Regions from separate parts of the Micrococcus sp. IITD107 genome, predicted to be linked through region 2. Evidence: predicted binding sites of a transcription regulator. Region 2 holds the regulator's gene; each other region holds the start of a gene.
What was found. Region 2 encodes LexA, which represses DNA repair genes until DNA is damaged. Its sites were predicted from a motif close to TCGAACANNTGTTCGA; they were not measured.

Region 1: ACEXHE_RS01955 (DUF6504 family protein) is a predicted target of LexA. The motif match lies at 1,465-1,480, and genes of this name have one in related genera.
Region 3: ACEXHE_RS04790 (HNH endonuclease signature motif containing protein) is a predicted target of LexA. The motif match lies at 1,527-1,542, and genes of this name have one in related genera.

Annotation. Positions count from the first base shown of each region.
Region 1 covers NZ_JBHFFN010000001.1:413,808-417,079, reverse strand. Annotated here, with positions in the region: gene ACEXHE_RS01960 (DNA polymerase III subunit alpha) at 1-942, opposite strand, end outside; gene ACEXHE_RS01955 (DUF6504 family protein) at 942-1,271, opposite strand; gene ACEXHE_RS01950 (hypothetical protein) at 1,581-2,087, shown strand; gene ACEXHE_RS01945 (SOS response-associated peptidase) at 2,105-2,959, opposite strand; gene ACEXHE_RS01940 (ornithine cyclodeaminase family protein) at 2,978-3,272, opposite strand, start outside.
Region 2 covers NZ_JBHFFN010000001.1:107,997-111,268, reverse strand. Annotated here, with positions in the region: gene ACEXHE_RS00525 (Ig-like domain-containing protein) at 1-881, opposite strand, end outside; gene ACEXHE_RS00520 (LysM peptidoglycan-binding domain-containing protein) at 993-1,331, opposite strand; gene lexA (transcriptional repressor LexA) at 1,565-2,323, shown strand; gene ACEXHE_RS00510 (ATP-dependent DNA helicase) at 2,301-3,272, opposite strand, start outside.
Region 3 covers NZ_JBHFFN010000002.1:94,292-97,563, forward strand. Annotated here, with positions in the region: gene ACEXHE_RS04780 (hypothetical protein) at 1-367, opposite strand, end outside; gene ACEXHE_RS04785 (1,4-dihydroxy-2-naphthoyl-CoA synthase) at 396-1,391, opposite strand; gene ACEXHE_RS04790 (HNH endonuclease signature motif containing protein) at 1,585-3,272, shown strand, end outside.

The DNA of each region.
Region 1 (3,272 bases), 310 kb from region 2:
CGGATCCATCCTGCAGAGATCGGTCAGCTCTGCGGTCTGCTGCAGCAGCTCCTGCACGGCATCGGCTCCCTCTCCGGAGTCCCTGCCGATCTCCCGGGCGATCTGCTCCATGGCGGCACCCGGTTTGAGCCAGCCCTGCCCGTTGGGCTGGAGGTCGTCCAGAGCCTCCAGGGAGCTCAGGGTGCGTGCCGCGTCCAGCACGTCCGCGGTGGCGGCTCCGTCCGGCGCGGCATAGCGCACGGCGTTGGTCAGCACGGCCGGCACACGCGTGTCCCGGCTGGCCCGCAGCATCCGCACGGCATGCGCGGTGGAGAGCCGCTGCCCGGGTGGGGACAGATGGGAGACCACCTCCACCCTCAGCGACCCGGCGGGCAGAACAGCCTTCCACCGGCGCAACAGGGTCCGCCCCTGCGTGTAGCGGCGCGCGGCCATCGCCTGCCCCACCTCGGAGCCGGGCCCCACCAGGACATAGAGCAGCGGTTCGGCGGGGTCCTCACCGGAGGCGCGCGCGGCCAGTTCGGCCACCCTGACGTAGGGAGACCCGCCTGCCGAACCCCCGGTGGTGTGGGCGTGGGCATCGGAGATCAGTCGGCACAGGGCACGGTAGCCCGCCCCGTCGCAGCCACCCCGGGCCAGCACCACCACCCGACCGGCAGGATGCTGCGGAGCATGGCCCGTCACCGGAACAGCCACCTGACCGTCTGGACCGACGCCGTCCCACGCCACTGCCAGATCCACACCGACCACCGGGGCCAGCCCGGCGTTCAGACAGGCCTGGACGTGCTTGGCCATGCCATAGAGCCCGTCACGGTCCGTGCAGGCCAGGGCGTCGGCACCGTCCGCCGCAGCGGCCTGGGCCAGCTCCTCCGGCCAGGACACTCCGTAGTGCGCGCCGAAGGCACTGGCCACATGCAGATGCGTGAACCCGGCCCCGGCACCCATCAGGCGCTCTCCCGCAGGTCCTGCCGGACGGCGTCGTGGATCTGGATCAGCCGCCACCGTCCGGAGTCCAGGTGGTGGGAGATGTCCAGGGTGAGCAGCGGCGAGCGGGGCGCACGGGCCAGACGGACCTGCACCCGCCAGACCTCGTGGTCCACCAGTCCGGCACCGCGTCCGCGCTCGGCTCGGCGCTCCTCCGCCCACCACCGGCGCCGCTCGAACCAGCGCACCGGTTCAGCGGCCACCACATACGTGCGCCCGTTCCACTCCAGCTGCTCCGGCACTCCGGCCGAGGATCGGCCGACGGCCACCGACTGTGTGAAGACTCCCATGAGATGTGTTCCTGCCCTCTGACGTTCTGTCCTCCCCGCCGCGGGGATGCGACGGGGTGTCCAGGTCCACGGGCTGCAGGTCGGCACCGTCTGGGAAGGAACGGTCCGAGCAGCACCGGTGACCCGGCTTCAGGTGGGACGCGCGCGACACGCCGGACGGGAAGTGCGTGACGACTGCGCCCCACCATGGTATTCGAACATCTGTTCGATCACCAGTCAGGACAGTAGGCAGGGGCCCGGACACGTTAAGCGCGGAGGCGTCACGGTGCAGCGCCTTGTCCTGTCCGGCCGATCCTCTACGGTGTCGCCATGCCCGCTCTGCACGATGTCCATGACCCTCTGGTCGCTCGCACCTGCGTCCTGCTGCTCGACGCCGTCGAGCTGCTCCACCGGCGCGGACTCCACCAGGTCCGGGCCCTGCCCTACATGGCCCCGTCCGGCATGTACTGGCGGTGCGAGGTCAGCGCCGGCCAGTCGGATCCCCGCACCGGAGAAGCCCGGACGGTGCGCTACACCATGGGCGACGGCCCGGAGCTCCCCGGCCTCCGGGTCACGGCGAGCACCACCACGGCCCAGGTGGCTGATGCACTGCATCACGCCGTGGGCGCCCCCTCACCGGAGGCGAGCGATCCGGCCTACACGCGCTGGTATGCCGAGCTCCTGGCGGCCTGCCGGGAGCATCAGGCGCTGCCGGTGGCGTTCTCCGACTCCTGGGGTCCGGTGGACGGATGGGAGATCGGCTGGAACTCCGGCGTCCTCCATCCGCAGCCGCCGGAGCGGGAGCACCCCGCGCGGCGTCCAGAGGAGAGGGCCTGATCGTCACGGCCGCCCGGTCACAGCAGCGTGCCCTGCTCCTCGGTGAGCGGCTCGATCAGATCGGGCCCATTGTTCCGCACAGTGCCCACCGCCGGGTCCACCTCATGCAGGGTCCACTCGGCGGCGGTGCCGTAGGCCCGGGCCAGCACCAGGTCCACGAGCTCCTGGGCCTGAGCGGCCGATCCCAGCTTCTCCGGCCGCAGCCACTCATCCATGGTGGCCCGATCCATGGGCAGGGGAAGCCGGTCGTGCAGTCCGTGCAGTCGATCCAGGGTCTCGTCCCCGCTGCCGGCCTCGGGAGACGGGCCGGTGAGGATGGTGCAGCTGAGCACCCACTGGCCGGGCTCCCCCTCGGCCACCGCAGGGTCCCGCCACCACTCGTAGAGACCGGCGAAGAACGTCATCGCCCCGTCCGCACGGTGCACGTAGAAGGGCCGCTTCCGAGCGGCCTTGCCGTCCGGCCCCTTCTCTCCGGGTCCGGGCTTGAGCCACTCGTAGTAGCCGTCCACCGGGATCGCACAGCGCCGGGCCCTCACGGCCGATCGGAACGTCGGCTTCTCCGTCACGGTCTCTGAGCGCGCATTGAACGCACGCACCCCCACGGAGAGGTCCTTGGCCCAGATCGGCACCAGACCCCACCGGGCCACGTGGACTTCTCGCCGCACCTGCGGCGCTCCGGATGCCTGAGGCGAGGGGCCGTCGTCGGGACCCTGGTCCGGGTCCACCGGGCGCTCCAGCACCACCGTCACATCAGCGGTGGGCGGGACGTTCCAGCTCGGCGGCGGCAGCACCAGCTCCTCCTCCGGAGGCAGCGCACCGGCCTCGGCCACCAAGTCCCCGATGGCCCGGGCCATCACGAATCGTCCGCACATGCCACCAGTGTGCCACCGTCAGTCGGTGCCGGCCTCCGGGTCCACCACGCCGATCGCCACCGCCAGGTCCTGCCAGCTCATGCCCACGCCCTTGAACACCCGGGGGCGCGAGGTGTCCGCCTCCACGGCGCCGGTGACCACGTCCTTCAGGTCCACCAGGTCGGCCTCGGCCAGGGCACCCTCCTCGATCGCCATCACCACATCACCGGCCTCCCGCAGGGCCGTCTCCCGGTCCTCCACCACCACCTGGGCACGGCCCATCAGGGTGGCGTCCAGCTCGCGGCGGTCCGGCTCATGCGAGCCCATGGCCACC
Region 2 (3,272 bases):
GCGGATCCGCCCGGCTGAAGGGCCCCGGCGGCAGCGTCGTCCGGCGCGGACAGGGGCACCGAGGTGACCGATCCGTTCTCCAGTCGCACACTCAGCAGCTCGGCAGACGTGGCCAGTCCCACGACACCGGAGTTCGGTCCGGCCGGCTGGGGAACGGCCCCGACCAGGCGGTCGTCCTGGACCTGACCCCCAGGCCAGACCACCGTCCCGGAGTCGGCATCCACGACGACGCCGGTGTCTCCAACGGCTGTGACGACCGGGGAGGTCATCGAGGCGAGCGCTGTCAGCGACTCGCGAGAGGACTCCTCCCAGGCGTTGTCGTCCTCGGAGGCGACGAAGCTGATCAGCTCTGCGGAGGCGAGGTCAGCGACAAGCACGGTCCCCGTGGTCGTCGTCGTGCTGGCCACGGCGCCGTCGGCCTCATACAGCGGGTCCTCCGAGGACAGGACGGGAGCTGGCGTGAAGGTCCCCGCGAAGACGGTCCCGTCCTCGGCCGAGTTGGCTGAGAAGGACCCCCCGCCGAGTGCGAAGTGCTCGGTGGCCGGGAGCATGGTCTGGTCGCCTGAGGACATCAGTGAGGCGTCGATGGAGACCAGGGCACCGCTGGCCGGATCGACCATGACGGCGTGGTCGTCCTGCTGGTGCAGCGAGTAGTTCTCGAAGGGGGCGCGGAATCCTCCGTCCAGGATGTGGGAGGAATGATTCAGATGCCCAATGAACCCGTTGTCCTCCTTGGTGACCCAGATGGCTCCATCGTGGAGGTCGAGATCCGCCGTCTCCATGCCGGGATACAGGACAGATCCGGCGATGACCAGGGCTCCGACCGCTGAGAAGGCCGCCGGCTTCGATGCTCCCCGCCAGCCCCGGCCCCATGCTCCCATCGGTGTCGGTCCTCCCCCATCAGACTGATGACATACCGCACCCACGGTCGCCTCATCCAGTGTAGGTGAGTGGGGCCCCCGCCTGATCCGACCCGGATCCGCCCTCGGAGATCAGCCGAACTGCGGAACGTAGAGCAGCTGACCGGGCTGCAGCTCGCTGTCCGTCAGAGAGTTCATGGCGCCGATCTGCTCGATGGTGGTCGTCCTATCACGCTCCGGAGCGATCTCACCGGCGATCGACCACAGCGTCTCTCCGTAGCCGACGAGATGGGTCTCCACGGCAGCCGGAGCCTGATCGCCGGAGGCGGCGGCCGGGGTCAGGGCCGTGGATCCGAAGAAGACCGCGGCTGCGGTGATCAGGACGGCAAGGATCATCACCGGGAGTCCGTGCAGGAAGAAGCGGCCTCGACGGTTCAGACGGATGTCGGTCGCGGTACGGGTGGTGCTCATGGTGATCAGCCTTTCTGCCCGGAAGGTCCGGACGCATCGAACGCATGTTCGGATGACGTGTTCCTGTTCTAGCACATCCGTTCGAACGCGGACAAGACACGTTCGAACATATCTTTGAATCTGGGGCCACGCTCACGTAGCGTCAGATCCAACGGTCAGGCAGCAGTGGAACCACCGCTGGCCGACCGAGAAGCACATCACCAGGCAGCACGGACGAGATAAGGACGATCCCTATGGCAGGCCGGACCAGCGCCGAGGCACAGACCGATGGACAGGGGCCGCACCCCCTGACGGAGCGCCAGCGGGCGATCCTGGAATCGATCCGCACGGCGATCGCCCACCAGGGTTATCCACCGTCCATGCGCGAGATCGGCGACGCCGCTGGACTGGCGTCCCTGTCTTCGGTGACCCACCAGCTCTCCCAGCTCGAGAAGTGGGGCTACATCCGTCGCCACCCCGGCCGACCCCGGGCCATGGAGGTGCTGTTGGATGCCGACGGCGCACCCGTGCAGCATGGATCCACGCCTCTGGGATCCGGCTCCGTCCAGCCGGGCGATTCGACCACCGAGCACCGTGGGGCCACGGTGACCGCTCTGCACACGGCCGCCGTCGAGGGCTCGGCCGTGCCGGTCCCGTTGGTCGGCCGGATCGCCGCAGGTGGTCCGATCCTGGCCGACCAGCAGGTCGAGGACGTCATGACGCTGCCGCGTCAGCTCACCGGTGAAGGCGAGCTGTTCATGTTGAAGGTCTCGGGAGACTCCATGGTGGACGCGGCCATCTGTGATGGCGACTGGGTCGTGGTGCGGCGTCAGAGCTCAGCACAGAACGGTGAGATCGTGGCGGCCCTGCTGGACGACGAGGCCACGGTGAAGACCTTCCGCCAGAGGGACGGACACACCTGGCTGCTGCCGCAGAACAGCAGTTACGAACCCATCCTGGGCGACCACGCCACCGTGATGGGCAAGGTCGTCACGGTGCTGCGGGCCCTCTGAGCCGCTCCAGGACGCCCTTGACCACCTGAGGGTCGGTGGTCCCCCAGAAGTCGGGCAGCGTGGAGCGGAGGTAGCCGCCGTAGCGCTCGGTCGCGAGCCGGGGGTCCAGGACGGCCACCACGCCGCGGTCCTCCTGGGTGCGGATCAGACGTCCCACCCCCTGGGCCAGACGGATGGCCGCGTGCGTGGCGGACACCGCCATGAAACCGTTGCCGCCATGACGGGCGATGTCCCGCGAGCGGGCCGTGGCCAACGGATCGTCCGGGCGCGGGAACGGAATCCGGTCGATCACCACCAGTCGGCAGGCCTCACCGGGCACGTCCACGCCCTGCCACAGGCTGAGCGTGCCGAACAGGGAGGTGTCCGGTTCCGCAGCGAATTGGCGGACCAGCGCGGACAGCGTCGCGTCCCCCTGGCACAGGATCTGCGGTGATGGCCCCAGCCGGGTGCGCATCGCCTCAGCGGCATCCTCGGCGGCCCTCTTGGAGGAGAACAGGCACAGGGCCCCGCCGCGGGATGCCCGCAGCAGGGATTCGAGCTCGTCCCATGACTCCGGACTGGCGGTGCGACCGGGACGGGGCAGGTGCCGAGCCACGTAGAGCACCCCCTGACGTGGATAGTCGAAGGGGCTGCCGACATCGATTCCGGTCCACCGAGGTGCTCCCTGCCCCATCAGTCCGAGCGATCCGGCGACCGGGTCGAAGGAGGACCCCACCGCGAGTGTGGCCGAGGTCAGCACACCCGTCGCCTGTCCGAACAGTCCCTCACGCAGCTTCCCGGCCACGGACAGGGGTGCCACGTACAGCACGGGAGGCGCGGTCTCGTCCCCGGGCACCCATCCCACGCCCGGTTCGAAGTGACCGGGCCGACTGGCCCACACCACTTCAGGGTGCTCGGTGTCCGGCACCGCGGCCAGGATGCGGTCGGCAACCTCCAGGACGGTGAGCAG
Region 3 (3,272 bases), on a different contig from region 2:
TTCCACGTGCACCGTTGACGGTGGGCTTCCGGTTGATCGCGTTCCCGGGGAACACCAGGTAGGACCCGATCGTGCAGTTCAGGGTGTAGAACGACTCGAGTGCGCCGAGGGGAACGGATGCGAGAACAGATCTCATGCTGGTGATGGACGAGAGAGAATGCGAGATGGCGTCGCTGCTCAGCCAGAACTCTCCCGCACGCGAACGGTGATGCAGGTAGGTTCCCGGGGTGTCGGTGCTGAGCGTGAAGTGGTGACCCGAGGGAAGAGGCTTGCTCCAGAGGAGCTGATGGTAGCGACGCAGAGTCGGGCTGTGGACATCGGGATCTCTGCCACCCGCATCTGATCTGACGTCGAAGTCGACGTCCACTGACTCCAAGGCCGGCCAGGCGACTGGCTCAGAAGTAGTACGGGAAGCTGGACCAGTCCGGATCACGCTTGCCCAGGAAGGCGTCGCGGCCCTCGACGGCCTCATCCGTCATGTAAGCCATGCGCGTGGCCTCTCCGGCGAAGACCTGCTGACCTGCCATGCCGTCGTCGGGAAGATTGAAGGCGAACTTCAGCATGCGGATGGCCTGCGGGGACTGCCGGTTGATGTCCGCTGCGTACTCCAGAGCGACCTCCTCGAGGCGCTCGTGGTCCACCGCCTCGTTCACGGCTCCCATGCGGACCATGTCCTCGGCGGAGTGCTCGCGGGCCAGGAAGAAGATGGCGCGGGCGTTCTTCTGTCCGACCTGGCGGGCCAACAGTGCGGATCCGTAGCCGGCGTCGAAGGAGCCCACGGTGGCGTCGGTCTGCTTGAACTTGCCGTGCTCGCGCGAGGCGATGGTCAGGTCCGAGACCACGTGCAGGGAGTGACCGCCACCGGCAGCCCAGCCGTTCACCACCGCGATGATGGGCTTGGGCGTGGTGCGCATCAGGCGCTGGACCTCGAGGATGTGCAGACGCCCTGCGCGGGCCGGGTCGATGGACTCCGAGGTCTCACCGTCCGCATAGCGGTAGCCGTCACGCCCACGGATGCGCTGGTCCCCGCCGGAGCAGAACGAGTGGCCACCGTCCTTGGGGGAGGGGCCGTTGCCGGTGAGCAGGATGCATCCCACGTCCGGGGTCATCCGGGCATGGTCCAGGGCGCGGTACAGCTCATCCACGGTGCCGGGGCGGAAGGCGTTGCGCACCTCGGGGCGGTCGAAGGCGATCCGCACCGTCCCCAGGTCCTTCACCACGGCTCCGCTCGCGTCGCGCTCGACCTGACGGTGGTAGGTGATGTCCTCGAAGTCGAAGCCCTCGACCACGCGCCAGCGCTGGGGGTCGAAGATGTCAGACACCTTCTTCGGCAGCTCCGAGGAGCGGGAATCGGCGGGCTGGGACGCGGGGGAGGAGTTCTGTGCGGTCACCTGGCCGAGTCTAGTGGGACGGTCGGACGGGGTGATGGGGTGGGGTGCCGGGTCATCCCGTCCTGCACAGGAGACCGATGTGCTGACGCTGTCCCCAGTCGGCCCGGCGGCCCTTAACGTGTCTGCGGGCTGTGGTCGAATATATGTACGAAGGAAGTGGCGGTTTGCAAGAGCGGCAGAGGAGGTGGCAGGCATGGCGCTGGCAGTGGATGACGTCCACGACGAGGGGCTGAAAGCCCGTCTGCTCACCATGGTTGCGGGAGCTGGCCGGGAGGACCTGTGTGCTCTGCCGCTGGAGAGCCTGTTCACGTTGGCACAGCAGGTGATGGGCGAGCTGAAGGACCGGGTGGTGAGTCCAGGCTTCGTGGAGACGCTGGCAGCGGTGAACCTGGAGTCGCCCTCGGGGGCTGACGAGTCCGGGATGACCCTGCCGAAGGTGCAGTCGGAGATCAGGCAGCTGAGCCGTGTGGTGGAGGGCGTCCAGACGGCCGTGGTGGGGCACACCGACCGGGCGTTCAACGACCCGCGGGACCGGCATCGACTGCTCGGATTGCCAGTGGGGAAGAGCGGCTTCCGATCCACGGCTGACTTCCTGGAGCAGACGCAGCAGACCCCTCAACGGGACACCCGTGATCGGGTGAGCCGGGCGGCCCAGCATCTGGCGCCACCGCCGTCGGCAGACGGAGGGGTGCAGGTGGGCAGTGCGCTGCCAGAGGTCTCGAACGCGTTGTGGGACGGGTCTGTGGATCCGTCCGTGGTGGACATGATCACCCGTGCCCTCAACGAGGCCCGGCGTGATGCCGCGAGGGCCGGTGCTCGGCGGGACCTGGTCGAAGAGCTGATCGCCGCCGGTCAGACCCGCCTGATGGTCACAGCCCGTCACGTCTCACCCTCCGCGGTGAAGATCGCGTGCCGGAAGTGGCGCCTGGAGTTCGATCGGGCCATGGAGCGTTCTGGGGCAGAGCAGACCGCCTCGCAGGCCCATCTGGGGCGGAACGCGAAGTTCATCGGTGAGGAGAACGGCCTCTATCTCTGGCATCTGCGTCTGACCCAGGGGCAGCACGAGGTGATGAAGACCGTCACCTCTGCCGGCTCCAACCCCCGTGCGCGCAAGAACCGCGTGGAGACATCCGAGGGGAATGCCTCTGGTGGTCCGGCAGACCAGGGGCTGTTCGACCTGGTCGGCGCAGAGGCACTGGACGCAGACTGTGACGGTGAGGGGTTCTTCACCGCCGCGCCGCCCGAACGGTGGGAGGACCGTCAGCGCCGTGAAGTGGATGCCCTCATCGCGGCCCTGCAGGCGGCACTGACGTTGAAAGACCGCGGTGTTCTTCCCGACGCCGGTGGCGCCAGGCCCCAGGTTCTGGTCACCATCGACTTCGAGACCTTGGCTGGTCGCCTGGCAGCCCATCCGGATCTGCCGCCCCCGCCGGACATCCCGGACAGGCTGGCGGATCAGCATCCGCCAGGGGAGACGAGGGGGCCGGTCATCTCCCACGGAGCGTTCAGCGGGCCGATCGACCCCAGGATCCTCAGGATGTGGGCCTGCGACGCCGACTTGATCCCCGTGGTGCTCGGGGGCGAAGGGGAGGTGCTGGACATCGGCCGGGCACAGAGACCCTTTCCGCCAGCCATCCGCAAGGCGATCATCGCCCGGGACCGAGGATGCGCTGCCCCGGGCTGTGACTTCCCACCCTCCTGGTGCGAAGTGCACCACATCCGGTTCTGGAAGGAGCACTCCGGTCCGACGAGCGTGGACAACGGTGTGCTGCTCTGCTCCCATCACCATCACGCCCTGCACTTTGACCAGCTCGCGATCCACCTGAAGAACGGCGTGCCCTGGTTCGAGGACATCAGCCCCACGGGGCGCATGCAGAACCG